DNA from 4 places in the Bacillus sp. CPT56D-587-MTF genome. Region 1 is predicted to be linked to each of the others. Evidence: riboswitches for the same ligand, from Rfam matches in the RefSeq annotation. Region 1 holds a riboswitch; each other region holds the start of a gene.

Evidence for each region. A riboswitch is a leader RNA that binds a small molecule or an ion and turns the genes downstream of it on or off. The one in region 1 is predicted to bind thiamine pyrophosphate.
Region 2: linked by a shared signal. The riboswitch ahead of AC3WVZ_RS00120 (MTH1187 family thiamine-binding protein) and the one ahead of tenA (thiaminase II) in region 1 are both predicted to bind thiamine pyrophosphate.
Region 3: linked by a shared signal. The riboswitch ahead of thiC (phosphomethylpyrimidine synthase ThiC) and the one ahead of tenA (thiaminase II) in region 1 are both predicted to bind thiamine pyrophosphate.
Region 4: linked by a shared signal. The riboswitch ahead of thiM (hydroxyethylthiazole kinase) and the one ahead of tenA (thiaminase II) in region 1 are both predicted to bind thiamine pyrophosphate.

What each region holds. Positions count from the first base shown of each region.
Region 1 is NZ_JBYTEF010000001.1:377,146-380,346, forward strand. Features, by position in the region: gene AC3WVZ_RS01955 (hypothetical protein) at 1-142, opposite strand, end outside; gene AC3WVZ_RS01960 (SH3 domain-containing protein) at 148-1,302, opposite strand; TPP riboswitch at 1,572-1,683, shown strand; TPP riboswitch at 1,744-1,847, shown strand; gene tenA (thiaminase II) at 1,933-2,628, shown strand; gene AC3WVZ_RS01970 (ABC transporter ATP-binding protein) at 2,597-3,201, shown strand, end outside.
Region 2 is NZ_JBYTEF010000001.1:22,548-25,748, reverse strand. Features, by position in the region: gene AC3WVZ_RS00130 (ABC transporter substrate-binding protein) at 1-858, opposite strand, end outside; gene AC3WVZ_RS00125 (ABC transporter permease) at 855-1,628, opposite strand; gene AC3WVZ_RS00120 (MTH1187 family thiamine-binding protein) at 1,600-1,920, opposite strand; TPP riboswitch at 2,022-2,123, opposite strand; partial or broken gene AC3WVZ_RS00115 (SDR family oxidoreductase) at 2,176-2,973, opposite strand.
Region 3 is NZ_JBYTEF010000001.1:4,854,155-4,857,355, forward strand. Features, by position in the region: gene thiC (phosphomethylpyrimidine synthase ThiC) at 1-1,163, opposite strand, end outside; TPP riboswitch at 1,276-1,391, opposite strand; gene lldP (L-lactate permease) at 1,463-3,124, opposite strand.
Region 4 is NZ_JBYTEF010000001.1:5,641,304-5,644,504, forward strand. Features, by position in the region: gene topB (DNA topoisomerase III) at 1-1,158, opposite strand, end outside; TPP riboswitch at 1,368-1,480, shown strand; gene thiM (hydroxyethylthiazole kinase) at 1,553-2,362, shown strand; gene thiE (thiamine phosphate synthase) at 2,378-3,037, shown strand; gene AC3WVZ_RS29145 (anaerobic C4-dicarboxylate transporter family protein) at 3,153-3,201, opposite strand, start outside.

The DNA.
Region 1 (3,201 bases):
GAAATGATTCCATCATAATTTCTAATGCAACAAAAGCAATAATAATAGATAAAAATACAATGTTTGTATTGTAAATGATTAAACAACAGATTAAACCTAAAAAGGCTACGTATTCAATTATAAGAGGTATATTGCGTGGCATACAATTTACCTAACTAAATATGGCAGTGGATTTACTGCATTTGTTTTTTCAAAATTCCATTCTCCATTATGTAATTCAAAATGAAGATGTTGCCCGTATGAATGACCTGTGTTTCCCATATGACCTATTAATTGTCCAGTCTGTACTTGATCACCAGCTTGTACAGTGCGATCCTTCATATGAGCATAAACAGTTGTATATAATTTCCCATTGATTTGATGCGCAATGAAAACAACATTGCCATAGCTAGCTGAATAATAAGATTTCACAACTTTACCTGCAGCAGCAGCTTGGATAGAGACGTTTCCTGGAGCGGCAATATCTATACCATAATGCATTTGTTCCCAGCGTATATCAAAGGTTGAGCTAATTCTTCCTTGAGCGGGGAATTTGAAAGCAGCTGGAATTGATGAAGGCTGATCTGTTTTAGCTTGTGGTTGATTTTGTACTACATAGTGTTTTGCTACATATCCGTATCCTGTGCCAAAACGAATTTTATACCAAGTACCTACAGTTTCTACTACTTGTACTTGAGTACCGTTTTGTAATGAACCGAGTAGAGCGCTACTTGTACTAGCTGTGCTACGTACATTTAGATTAGGTGTTGCAACAGTATATTTTGTATTATTTTGAACGGTGATTCCTTTTACTAAGGGTTGTGAACCATTAGAGATGAATGCTTTTTGTACGTAACCTGTTTGGCCATTATGTGATATTTTATACCATTCGCCTTGATCTTCTTGAACGGTAATAAACTTACCATTTGGTAATACATCTAAAATGGAAGATTCTAAATTAGGTTCAGAGCGAACGTTTAATGCATTAGCATTAACGATGTATTGATCATTAGATTGAAGTTTGTTTTTTAGTAAAATAGCATCTTTTTGTACATAACCTACTTTATTATGAACAGATACTTTATACCAACCATTAGTTGTTTCAATGATGTTCACTTTTGTATTAAAGCGAATTGTATCAATTGATGTGCTTTTTACGTTATCTTCTGTATGTAATGCTACTTGATCGACTTTGACATACCCAGTTTTAATATTAGATAATTGTTCAGCGTTTGCTTTTTGTACATTTGTTTCACCCATAGAAGGAAGTAAAGAAGCAATCGCTACAGTAGTTGCTGTTAAAGCAGTAGCTTTCATATTCATGGAATAGAGACCTCCTCTAGTTGTATAGTTGTAATTTTATTATAGTATAAAGATATAATATAGTGGGGGTATTCACATAAATGTAATATGAAATCAATATAAAAATAAATTTTTTGAGGATAATGATTCCTTTTTATACAATTAATTGGGGTTTTATTTTCTAAAATAGAATGTATGTATTGTATAATTTTGATATTATGTTGGCAATTAAGAAAATTAAAAAAGTTGATGATGTCTTATTAGGGTGTTATACTGACAGTGATAATTTTATAGTTTGCTAGGAGAGCTGGTGTTGCCAGCTGAGAGTAGGCCGTAAGCCTTTGATCCTTTTTATTACCTGATCTAGATTATGCTAGCGTAGGGAAGCAATTCGGACACTAACAATGAGTCCCCGTTTCTTTGCGTATAGAAACGGGGCTTTTTTATTTGAAAATTTCATATTGAAACCACTAGGGGTGCTTGACTTGCTGAGAGAGGAATAATCCTTAACCCTTACAACACCTGATCTAGGTAATACTAGCGAAGGGAAGTGGAACATCGAATAAATGTATAACTTTATTTGCTGTAACCACTTCTTATATATAGAAGTGGTTTTTTATTTAGATACATATATTGAAAGGGGATAGAGAAATGAAATTTTGCGATAGATTATTAGAAACTGTGCAACCGGTTTGGGAGATGAGTCATAATCATCCGTTTGTAGTGGGTATGGGAGATGGCACGTTAGAAAAAGATAAATTCCAGTATTATATTATTCAAGATTATTTATATCTGCTAGATTATGCAAAGTTATATGCGATTGGTGTTGTAAAAGCAACGAATCCACAAGTAATGGGAAAGTTCGCTGAACAAATTGATGGAATATTAAATGGCGAAATGACAATCCATAAACAATATGCAAAAAGACTTGGAATTTCTATAGAGGAGATAGAGTCTGCGAAACCATCTGCTAAAAATTTAGCTTATACAAATTACATGATGTCTGTATCTCAAAATGGCACACTTGCGGAATTAATAGCAGCGCTTCTTCCATGTATGTGGAGCTATTGGGAAATTGGAAAGCGTTTAAATGATATTCCTGGAGCAAGAGATCATGAGTTTTTTGGTGAGTGGATTCAAGGATATAGTTCGGAAGAATACGGTAATCTTTGTATTTGGTTAATAGATTTATTAAATGAAATGGCAGTTGGAAAGTCTGAGAAAGAACTAGAAAGATTAGAGGAGATCTTCTTATATTCCAGTCGATTTGAATATTTATTCTGGGATATGTCCTATCGTAAGGAGATGTGGGGATTTGAGGAGCAAGAACATACTACAGTTTCATAATGTTTCTTTTCATTACGATGAGAAACCAATCATCCATGAATTAAATGCTTCTATATATGAGAAAGAGTTTGTCAGTATTATCGGACCGAGTGGATGTGGAAAAAGTACTTTATTTCGCCTTATTACAGGTCTAGAAAAGGTAAGTACTGGACAGATAGAACTGACAGAAACAAAGAACCATCCTGTAGGATATATGCCGCAAAAAGATATGCTTTTGCCGTGGAGAACAATTATTGAGAATGCTGCCCTGCCGCTAGAGTGCCAAGGTGTACAGAAGAAAGAAGCAGAAGTAAAGGCAAAGGAACTGTTACATAAATTTGGTTTGCAAGGGTATGAGCAAAAATATCCGAAAGATTTATCTGGTGGGATGAGACAACGTGTATCTTTTATTCGAACTTTATTAACAGGCGGGGAGATATTGCTGTTAGATGAACCATTTAGTGCGTTGGATGCTTTAACGAAGACCTCTTTGCAAGAATGGTTGTTTGAACAATGGCAAGAGTGGGAAAAAACAATTTTATTCATTACTCATGATGTTGAAGAAGCGTTATTTCTTTCAAACAGAGTTTTAGT
Region 2 (3,201 bases), 350 kb from region 1:
TTGATACTTCGTACTTAACCATTTTTGGCTTTCTTGAACTAAATCTTTATTTACATCTGGAACAGCTTTAATTAAAATATCAGCAGCCTCTTTCGGTTCCTTAATTGCAAAATTATAACCTTCTGTCGTTGCACTCATAAACTTTTTCACAAAGTCTTTATCTTGCTTCGTATGTTTTTCACTCGTAATAATAACAGGACTATAGAAATCAAGCGCTGGATCTAAGTCCTTCACCATAATCGTATTTAACTCTTTTCCTTGGCGCTTCGCTTCAATACCATCCCAACCGTAATAAATCCATTCGAAATCTGCATCACGACCGATTGATTTAAAGAAATCTGTTTGTCCTAAGATGATTTTTTCAACTTTATTAAAATCAGCTTGATGTTTATCCATAATCGTCTTTAATGTCGCTTCTTCCGCTGGTCCTCCCCAGCCGCCGTAACGTTTACCTTCAAAATCTTTCGGTGACGTCATATTATCTTTCTTAAGCGATGCAAACGCTGAAGTGTTATGCTGAATAATCGCTCCTACAGATACAACAGGAATTCCTTCCACACGAGCTAACGTTACATTTTCTTGTGCGCTTATTGCGAAGTCTGCTTTTCCTGATGCTATCATTTGCTCTGCTGTTACATTGTCACCTGGTTGAATAATTTCTACATCTAATCCTTGCTTTTTGTAATAATCTTTCGTTTGCGCTACATACAAGCCAGTATGATTCGTATTTGGAAACCAATCTAATACTACTTTTACTTTTTGATCTTTACTTGCACTTTCTTCTTTCTTCGCCGGATTACATCCAGCCACACCTACCGCTACTAAGGCAGCTAACATAACTTTCAAACCTTTTTTCATTTTCTGCCGTCCTTTCTATATATCCATGGTGCTGTTATTCTTGCCATAAACTCTACGATAAAATACAGGCATAATGTCACCATAACGATGATTGCTGCAACACCAAATACTCGGGCAGTCAAAAAGGATTTTGTAGCCCTCGTAAGCATAACGCCTAATCCTTCACTTGCACCGAGCCATTCTCCGATAATTGCCCCCATTACGCTATATGTAACTGCAATTTTTAAACCTGAGAAAAAGTATGGAAGCACTGCTGGAAATTTTACTTTCTGGTAAACTTGCCATTTTGTCGCCTTCATTGTTTGTAACAGTTTCAACATGTTTTTATCTACTGTTTGAAAACCTTCTAAAATACTAAGCGCAATTGGGAAGAAACAAACGAGTATTACGACCATTACTTTCGGCAACATCCCATATCCAAACCAAATAATAAATAGCGGTGCAAGTACAACAATTGGAATTGTTTGCGAAATAACGAGCAATGGATTTATTAAAATACGAAATAACGGTATAACGTCCATAATAATTGCGATGCTCGTCCCCAATAAAATTGCAAAGAATAGTCCAATTATAACTTCCTGCAGTGTTTGCATCGTATTTGGTAATAGTAAATCTTTCATCCCAATTAATTCTTGAACAATGGCAGAAGGCTTTGGTAAAATCCACGGTTCGATTTTAAATAATGAAACAGATCCTTCCCATATCGCAATGAGAAGGATAAGCCAAATAGTTGTAATAAGTTTAGATTGCTTCTGGTTTTGCATATTCATCACGGTACTTCCAAACCTTTTCATCTATCGTTACACCAGTGCTTGGACGATAATGGATTTTAATAGAAGTAATCACTTCTTCTGCTCCAGCATCGACGCAAGCTTGTTGCGCACGTTTAACGACATCAAGAAGTACATCTAATTCTCCTTCCAAAGTTGTTTCCATTGCCCCTACTTCATAACGAACTCCCGATTGTTGCACAACTTCAATTGCTTTATCGACAACAGAATATACATCTTTCGTTTTTGCTTGTGGTACTACTGAAAATGACATTGTAACTTGTTGTGACATAATAAAATCCCCCTTATAAAAATAAATTTCAAAAATAAGAAAAGGCTTTCCTACTGCGTAGGAAAGCCTTTTATGCAAGTTATTACAGAATAACATATGCTACATCACTTTAAGTAACTCCCTACGCTGGCATTATCCAGATCAGGTTGAGGGTCGATGTTTACTTACATCCTCTCAGCCAATTGGCTCCCCGGTCCTTAATTCGTTTTCATTGTAGCATGATTTATTTTATTGAACAAACAAAAGCATGCATAATCATTTCATTATTTTTGGAAAATAACCAACTTTTTCACCATGAGCTAATAACTGCTGAATAAATTCTTTATTAATTGCTGGTACTATCAATTCTTTTTTCTTAATCCATTTATTCGTTCTACGCGTACCCATTACAATTTCAGATTGCTGCGCTCCATCTCCTGCAACTTGAGAAGCAATTAACTCTGCTATTACTTCATTTCCCTTCGCTAATGCAAGTCCGGTATTTACATATTCTGAAAGTGGAACCATTTCAAGATTGTATCCACACTCTCCAATTAGCTGTATAAATTGTTCAAACTCAATTTGATGTGGATGACAAATATGTAACGTCTCTCCTATAATTTGCGCATCTTGCAAATACGATACAATTGATTTACTAGCAAAATCAATTGGTGTGAAATCAACTTTCCACTTCACATTTGGTGCTTTCCCAATTAATAGCATTGTTTTAATAGGACGATAAAATGCGTTTCCTTCAATATTTTGTTGGAACGAACCTGTTTCTGAATGACATGCTAAATTACCTGCACGATAAATATTTCCACGCAAACCATTTTTCATTGCTTCACGAACAATGTTTTCCGCTTGTAGTTTACTATTTGAATATACATTCTCTAAGTCTACACTGTAATTAAAATCACCAGTTTTCATGTATGTATCCCATTGATCTACCGCTAATTCTAACGGGATACCAATTGTAGAAATAAAATGGAATGTAGCACCTTTCTCCGCTAATGTTAGCATACGGCTAGTTCCTTGGACATTTATATTTTCAAATTGTTTTACATCTCCAAAGTCTATTATTTATAAAACTTAAACTGCCTAAAAGCGTAATGAACCGCAACATTACGCAATTTTGTACTATATCGAAAATTATAAATGGCAACACTTTTCTGGTTATTTGTGACCAAATCCGTTACCGAAAAAATCGAAATAAAAACTAAAAAAATAAAAGAGCACAGCGTGTTAATAAAGTGGTGAGACACTTTATTAACCGTTCGCCTAACGTAACTAGGCAAACAC
Region 3 (3,201 bases), 4.5 Mb from region 1:
CCTTCAATCATAACTTGCACATCATGTTTCCAAGCAATTTTGGTTAATTCGCCAAGTGTTTCAAGCTCAGAAAACTGTGCTTCGTCATTTGCATCTGCAATAGACCCTGGACGTAATCCATCTCCAAGAGAGAACGAAACATCGTACTGCTTCATAATTTCACAAATCTCTTCAAAGTGAGTATATAGGAAGTTTTCTTTATGATGGAATAGACACCACTGCGCCATAATCGAACCACCGCGCGAAACGATACCTGTCGTACGCTTTGCCGTGATTGGAATGTAACGAAGCAATACACCAGCGTGAATTGTAAAGTAATCAACGCCTTGCTCCGCCTGCTCAATTAACGTATCACGATATACTTCCCACGTTAAATCTTCTGCAATTCCGTTTACTTTTTCCAGCGCTTGATAAATCGGTACAGTTCCAACTGGTACAGGCGCGTTACGAATAATCCACTCACGCGTCGTATGAATATTTTTACCTGTAGATAAATCCATAATCGTATCTGCACCCCAGCGCGTTGCCCATGTCATCTTCTCTACTTCTTCTGCAATCGAAGAAGATACAGCTGAGTTTCCGATATTCGCGTTTACCTTCACATGGAAATTACGCCCGATGATCATCGGTTCAGCTTCTGGATGATTAATATTCGCTGGTAAAATAGCGCGGCCTTCTGCGATTTCCTTACGAACAAACTCCGGCTCTACCCCTTCACGAATCGCAACATACTCCATCTCAGACGTAATAATGTCATTACGTGCATAGTGCATTTGCGTAACGTTTGCACCTTGCTTTGCTCTAAGTGGCTTGCGATCCATCTGCGGGAAAACAGGTGTATGTTTCGAAGCCACTTTCACACCGTCATCCTCTGGTTTCACTTCACGCCCTTCGTATGCTTCTACATCACCACGCCCCAGAATCCAAGAATGGCGCGGCGTTGGAATCCCCTTTTCTAACTCCACTTTATACTCAGGATCCGTATAAGGGCCGCTCGTATCATACACACGAATTGGCGGATTTGGAACGCCATTCGTTTCGCTTTGTTCAATCTCACGCATCGGTACTTTCATACCTTCTCGTGGTCCATCCACATACACTTTCTTACTCCCTGGTAAACTCGATTTCAATTCAATTTGCTCAGCTGAAACAGACTGTTTCATAACCTTTGTTGCCCCCCTGTACGTGACAAGGACGAGATATGGCCAGCGTATGCCAAAATAAAAAGAGCCAGGTCCATAAAAAAATAAGGACCTGGCTCATAAAGACATCATTATGTAAAGCCGTTAACTTCCCTACGCTGGTACGAGCCAGATCAGGTCCAAAGGGTTAAGAAGTTCACGCGCTTCTCTCTCAGCCTACGCATACGTTAGGCACCCCTAGTTTATCACTGATTTAATTTTCAATACTTTCCCATCATACACCATAATCTGAAAAATTCAAAGCTTATTTCTTTTGCTCTTTACGGAATCATCCACGTTAAATAATACGCCTGCACATACGTCATAATACCAACAATAATTACGAAGAATAAGCTATGCTTCACTGTAAAACGGAACAAATCCGATTCTTTTCCAGCAAGACCAACCGCTGCACAAGCGATCGCAATCGACTGCGGGGAAATCATTTTACCTGTTACACCGCCTGTTGTATTTGCTGCAACGAGAAGCACTTCAGATACGCCGACTTGCTGCGCTGTAATGGCTTGTAAATTTGAGAACAGTGCATTTGCAGACGTATCAGACCCTGTTAGGAATACGCCAATCCAGCCTAAGAATGGTGAGAAGAACGGGAATAGTCCGCCAGTTCCGGCTAATGCTAACGCTAACGTAGAAGATAGACCAGAATAGTTTGCGATAAATGCAAACCCTAGTACGAATCCGATAGATAGAATTGGCATTTTTAATTCGCTTAACGTTTCTTTAAATGTCACTACTGCATCTTTTACATTCATTTTCAAAATAAACATGGAAATGATACAAGCAATTAAAATCGCCGTTCCGGTTGCTGATAATACATCAAACTTCAAAATTGCCTCGTAAGGCGTTGATTTATTTACAATCGGCTCTGCTTTCATTACTAGATTATGCAGACCTGGAATTTCAAACTTAAATACAAGACTTGCTAAAGCCCCTCCTGGAGCGAATAATGCCTTAAAGAAACTTTGGCTCCAAATGACTACCATAACCGTTAATACGATAAATGGAGACCATGCCTTCACTACTTTTCCAAACGTTAATTTCGGCATCGATGCTACTGTCGTTGTTGCTGCTACTTCACTATTTGCTTGCCCGGATTGATAAATTTCTTTCGGCTGCCAAACTTTTAAGAACAGCGCTAAACTAATTAAACTTACAAGTGCCGATGTAATATCCGGAAGTTCTGGTCCTAAAAATGTCGCTGTAATGAACTGCGTAATCGCAAATGAACTACCCGCTACAAATAACGCAGGCCACGTTTGTCGTATCCCCTTAAATCCATCCATTAAAAATACGATAAAGAATGGCACAAATAATGATAGGAACGGTAATTGATGCCCAGCCATTTGTCCAATTTTATGTGGATCAATACCTGTTACTTGTCCAGCAACTGTAATCGGAATTCCCATCGCTCCGAACGCCACTGGTGCAGTATTTGCAATCAAACAAAGACCTGCTGCGTATAAAGGATTTAACCCAAGCCCCGCAAGAAGTGCTGCTGTAATCGCTACTGGTGCCCCAAATCCTGCCGCTCCTTCTAAAAATGCTCCAAATGAAAATCCAATTAAAATAACAAGTAGACGATGATCGTTCGTAATCGATAATACCGATGCACGAATCACATCGAATTGACCTGTTTTCACAGAAATTTTATATAAAAATACCGACATAATGATAATCCAAGCAATTGGCCATAATCCGTATAAGAAACCATATCCGGTCGCTGCCATTGCCATCGTGAACGGCATTTTATAAGCGAATAACGCTACTAAAACTGTAAGTACAACTGTAATAAATCCTGCCACATACCCTTTCATGCGGAAAACTGCTAAAGCTAAGAAAAAAAAGATAATCGGAATAAGTGCTACCGCTGCCGAAATCCAAATGTTTCCGAATGGATCATAAACTTGTGTCCATGTGTTCATTGTTCTCTCCCCCTAAAGAATCCCCTTTTAAATAGAATAACCTCATCAATAGACTATCAGGTCATCATACCTTTAAG
Region 4 (3,201 bases), 5.3 Mb from region 1:
TTTGCGTTCTTTATCTGTGAATGCTGAGAAGTTAACGTATCCTTCTGTTGGAATAATCGCATGATGATCGCTTACTTTACTATCATCAACAAATGATTTGTTAGGTTTGATAGGCTTTTGTAATACTTTATGTGCGAAGGGACGGTATTCTCCAACACCACATGCTTTTAGACGTTCTGGAAGTGTTCCAACGATATCAGATGAAATGTAGCGTGAATCTGTACGAGGGTACGTTAGTACTTTATGCTGTTCATACAATTTTTGCATAATATTTAATGTTTCTTTAGCAGAGTAACCGAACTTTTTATTCGCATCACGTTGCAATTCAGTTAAATCGTAAAGACCAGGAGAGAATGACTTCTTCTGTTTCTTATCAATTTCCACAACAGTAGCATTTTGTTTATCTAAACGTTTTACAATACCATCGATTTTTTCTTTATTAAAACTACGGCTATTGCCATTTGCATCTTGCCAAGTAAGTTTGAGCTTCGCCATTGTTTGAGCTTCGATGCCGTAGTAAGTTTGTGCTTTGAAGTTCTTTATTTCATCCTCACGACTAGCAATCATAGCAACAGTAGGGGTTTGTACACGGCCGCAATTTAACTGGGCATTAAAGCGAGTCGTTAAAGCACGAGTTGCATTAAGACCGATATACCAGTCAGCTTCTGAACGCGCAACTGCTGAAGCGTATAAATTGTCATAGGCTTTACCTGGTTTTAAATTTGCAAAACCATCTTTAATTGCTTTATCGGTTACAGAAGAAATCCATAAACGTTTGATTGGTTTATTTAGCTTAACTTTATCGATAATCCAGCGTGCGACTAATTCCCCTTCACGTCCAGCGTCTGTTGCTACAATAATTTCATTTACATCTTTTCTAAGTAGCTGACTTTTTACAGCATTAAATTGTTTACCAGTTTGTTTAATAACCGTTAATTTCAAACGCTCAGGTAGCATCGGTAAATCTTCTAAATTCCACTTTTTATATTTCACATCATAACTTTCTGGATCTGCTAATGTAACGAGATGACCTAAAGCCCAAGTTACAATATATTTACTACCTTCAAGATAGCCGTTTCCTTTTTTATCACACTTCAGTACACGAGCAATATCTCGTGCAACGGAAGGTTTTTCAGCGATTACAACGCTTTTTGACATATTAAAAACATCCTTTCAAATTTCCATAAGTTAAATATAGCATACATCTTCTTGAGATTCAGTTTCGCTCCATATTTCAGCTGTTTTTAATGGAGTTAACAAAATCCCAACTGATTAAAGTTTCACTTTATCAGTTGCCTCTATATCAAATAGAAAAGTAAAGAACTTGTTATTTTACTAGAATAAGAGTAGACTTTGAAGTAGATGAATAAGAAACACATGGGAGTTTGTGGATACAAACTGAGAGTATGGCTACTAGTCCGTCATTGACCATTTGAACCTGTTGGATAATGCCAGCGTAGGGAGAGTGTAAAAGCACATATTCAGGCACTTTGCGTACGCGTAAAGTGTCTTTTTGTGTATCTCCCATCATTATAGTTAGGAGATGAAAAGGATGAATATGAAAGAAATTAGTAAAGTAGTGGATTTGGTGAGAGAATCTAATCCGCTTGTTCATAATATTACAAATGTTGTTGTAACAAATTTTACTGCTAACGGTTTGTTGGCACTTGGGGCATCGCCTGTAATGGCGTATGCGAAAGAAGAAGTAGCAGAAATGGCTAGCATTGCTGGAGCGTTAGTATTAAATATGGGGACACTTCGTCCTGAAGAAGTAGAAGCGATGTTACTCGCGGGTAAATCAGCAAATGCGAACAATGTGCCAGTACTATTTGATCCAGTTGGTGCAGGAGCAACTTCGTACCGAACAGAAGTTGCGAGACATATTCCGGCTGAAATTGAGTTAGCAATTATCCGCGGAAATGCAGCTGAAATAGCAAATGTTATTAATGAGAAATGGGAAATTAAAGGGGTAGACGCTGGTACTGGAAATGGAAATGTTGTAAGTATTGCAAGGCAGGCAGCAGATGAACTAAATACAGTTGCGGTCATTACTGGAAAAGAAGATGTTGTTACAGATGGAGAGAGAACTATTGTTATTCGAAATGGTCACCCTATTTTAACGAAAGTTACGGGAACAGGTTGTTTACTAACTTCTGTAATAGGAGCATTTGTAGCAGTGGAAAAAGATTATGTAAAAGCAGCAGTAGCAGCATTAACGTTTTATGGTGTAGCTTCGGAACTGGCAGCTGCTAAGACCGTGGAAAAGGGACCTGGTAGTTTCCAAATTGAATTTTTAAATCAGTTAGCGAATACTACTTCTGGTGATATTGAGAAGTATGGAAAGATTGAGGAGTTAGAGTAAGAGGGAGTGAAAGAAATGGCACGCATTGAAATAGATAAAATGTCTAAGCTATTGCAAGTGTATTTTATTATGGGAAGTAATAACTGCACAAGGGATCCTTTAGCTGTATTGAAAGAAGCGTTAGATGGTGGAGTGACAATTTTTCAGTTTCGCGAGAAGGGGGAAGGTTCTTTAATCGGAGAAGATAGAGTGCGCTTTGCAAAAGAATTGCAGACGCTTTGTAAGGAATATAGCGTTCCTTTCATTGTAAATGATGATGTAGAATTAGCCATTGAATTAGATGCAGATGGTGTTCATGTAGGACAAGATGATGAAGGAATTACATCTGTTCGTGAAAAAATGGGAGATAAAATTATCGGCGTATCTGCTCATACAATTGAAGAAGCACGCTTTGCAATCGAAAATGGAGCAGATTATTTAGGCGTTGGACCTATTTTCCCAACGAGTACGAAAAAAGATACGAAAGCGGTTCAAGGAACGAAAGGATTAGCCTATTTTAGAGAACAAGGAATTACAGTGCCAATCGTTGGTATTGGTGGGATTACAATTGAAAATACAGCGGCAGTTATAGAAGCGGGTGCGGACGGTGTTTCAGTTATTTCAGCAATTAGTTTAGCTGAATCGGCGTATGAAAGTACGAGAAAATTAGCTGAAGAAGTAAAGAGAAGTTTGTAGGGAAGGACGTGTAGCATTTCAAGTGCTGCATGGAGAAATAGACTGCCCCAAAATTTAAACAAACATTTGATTAAAAAAGCACAAACCTTTTTAAATAAAGGTTTGTGCTTTTTCTTTAAAACATAATTGAAATTAAGAGCATTCCAATTCCGATAGAAGTGAAT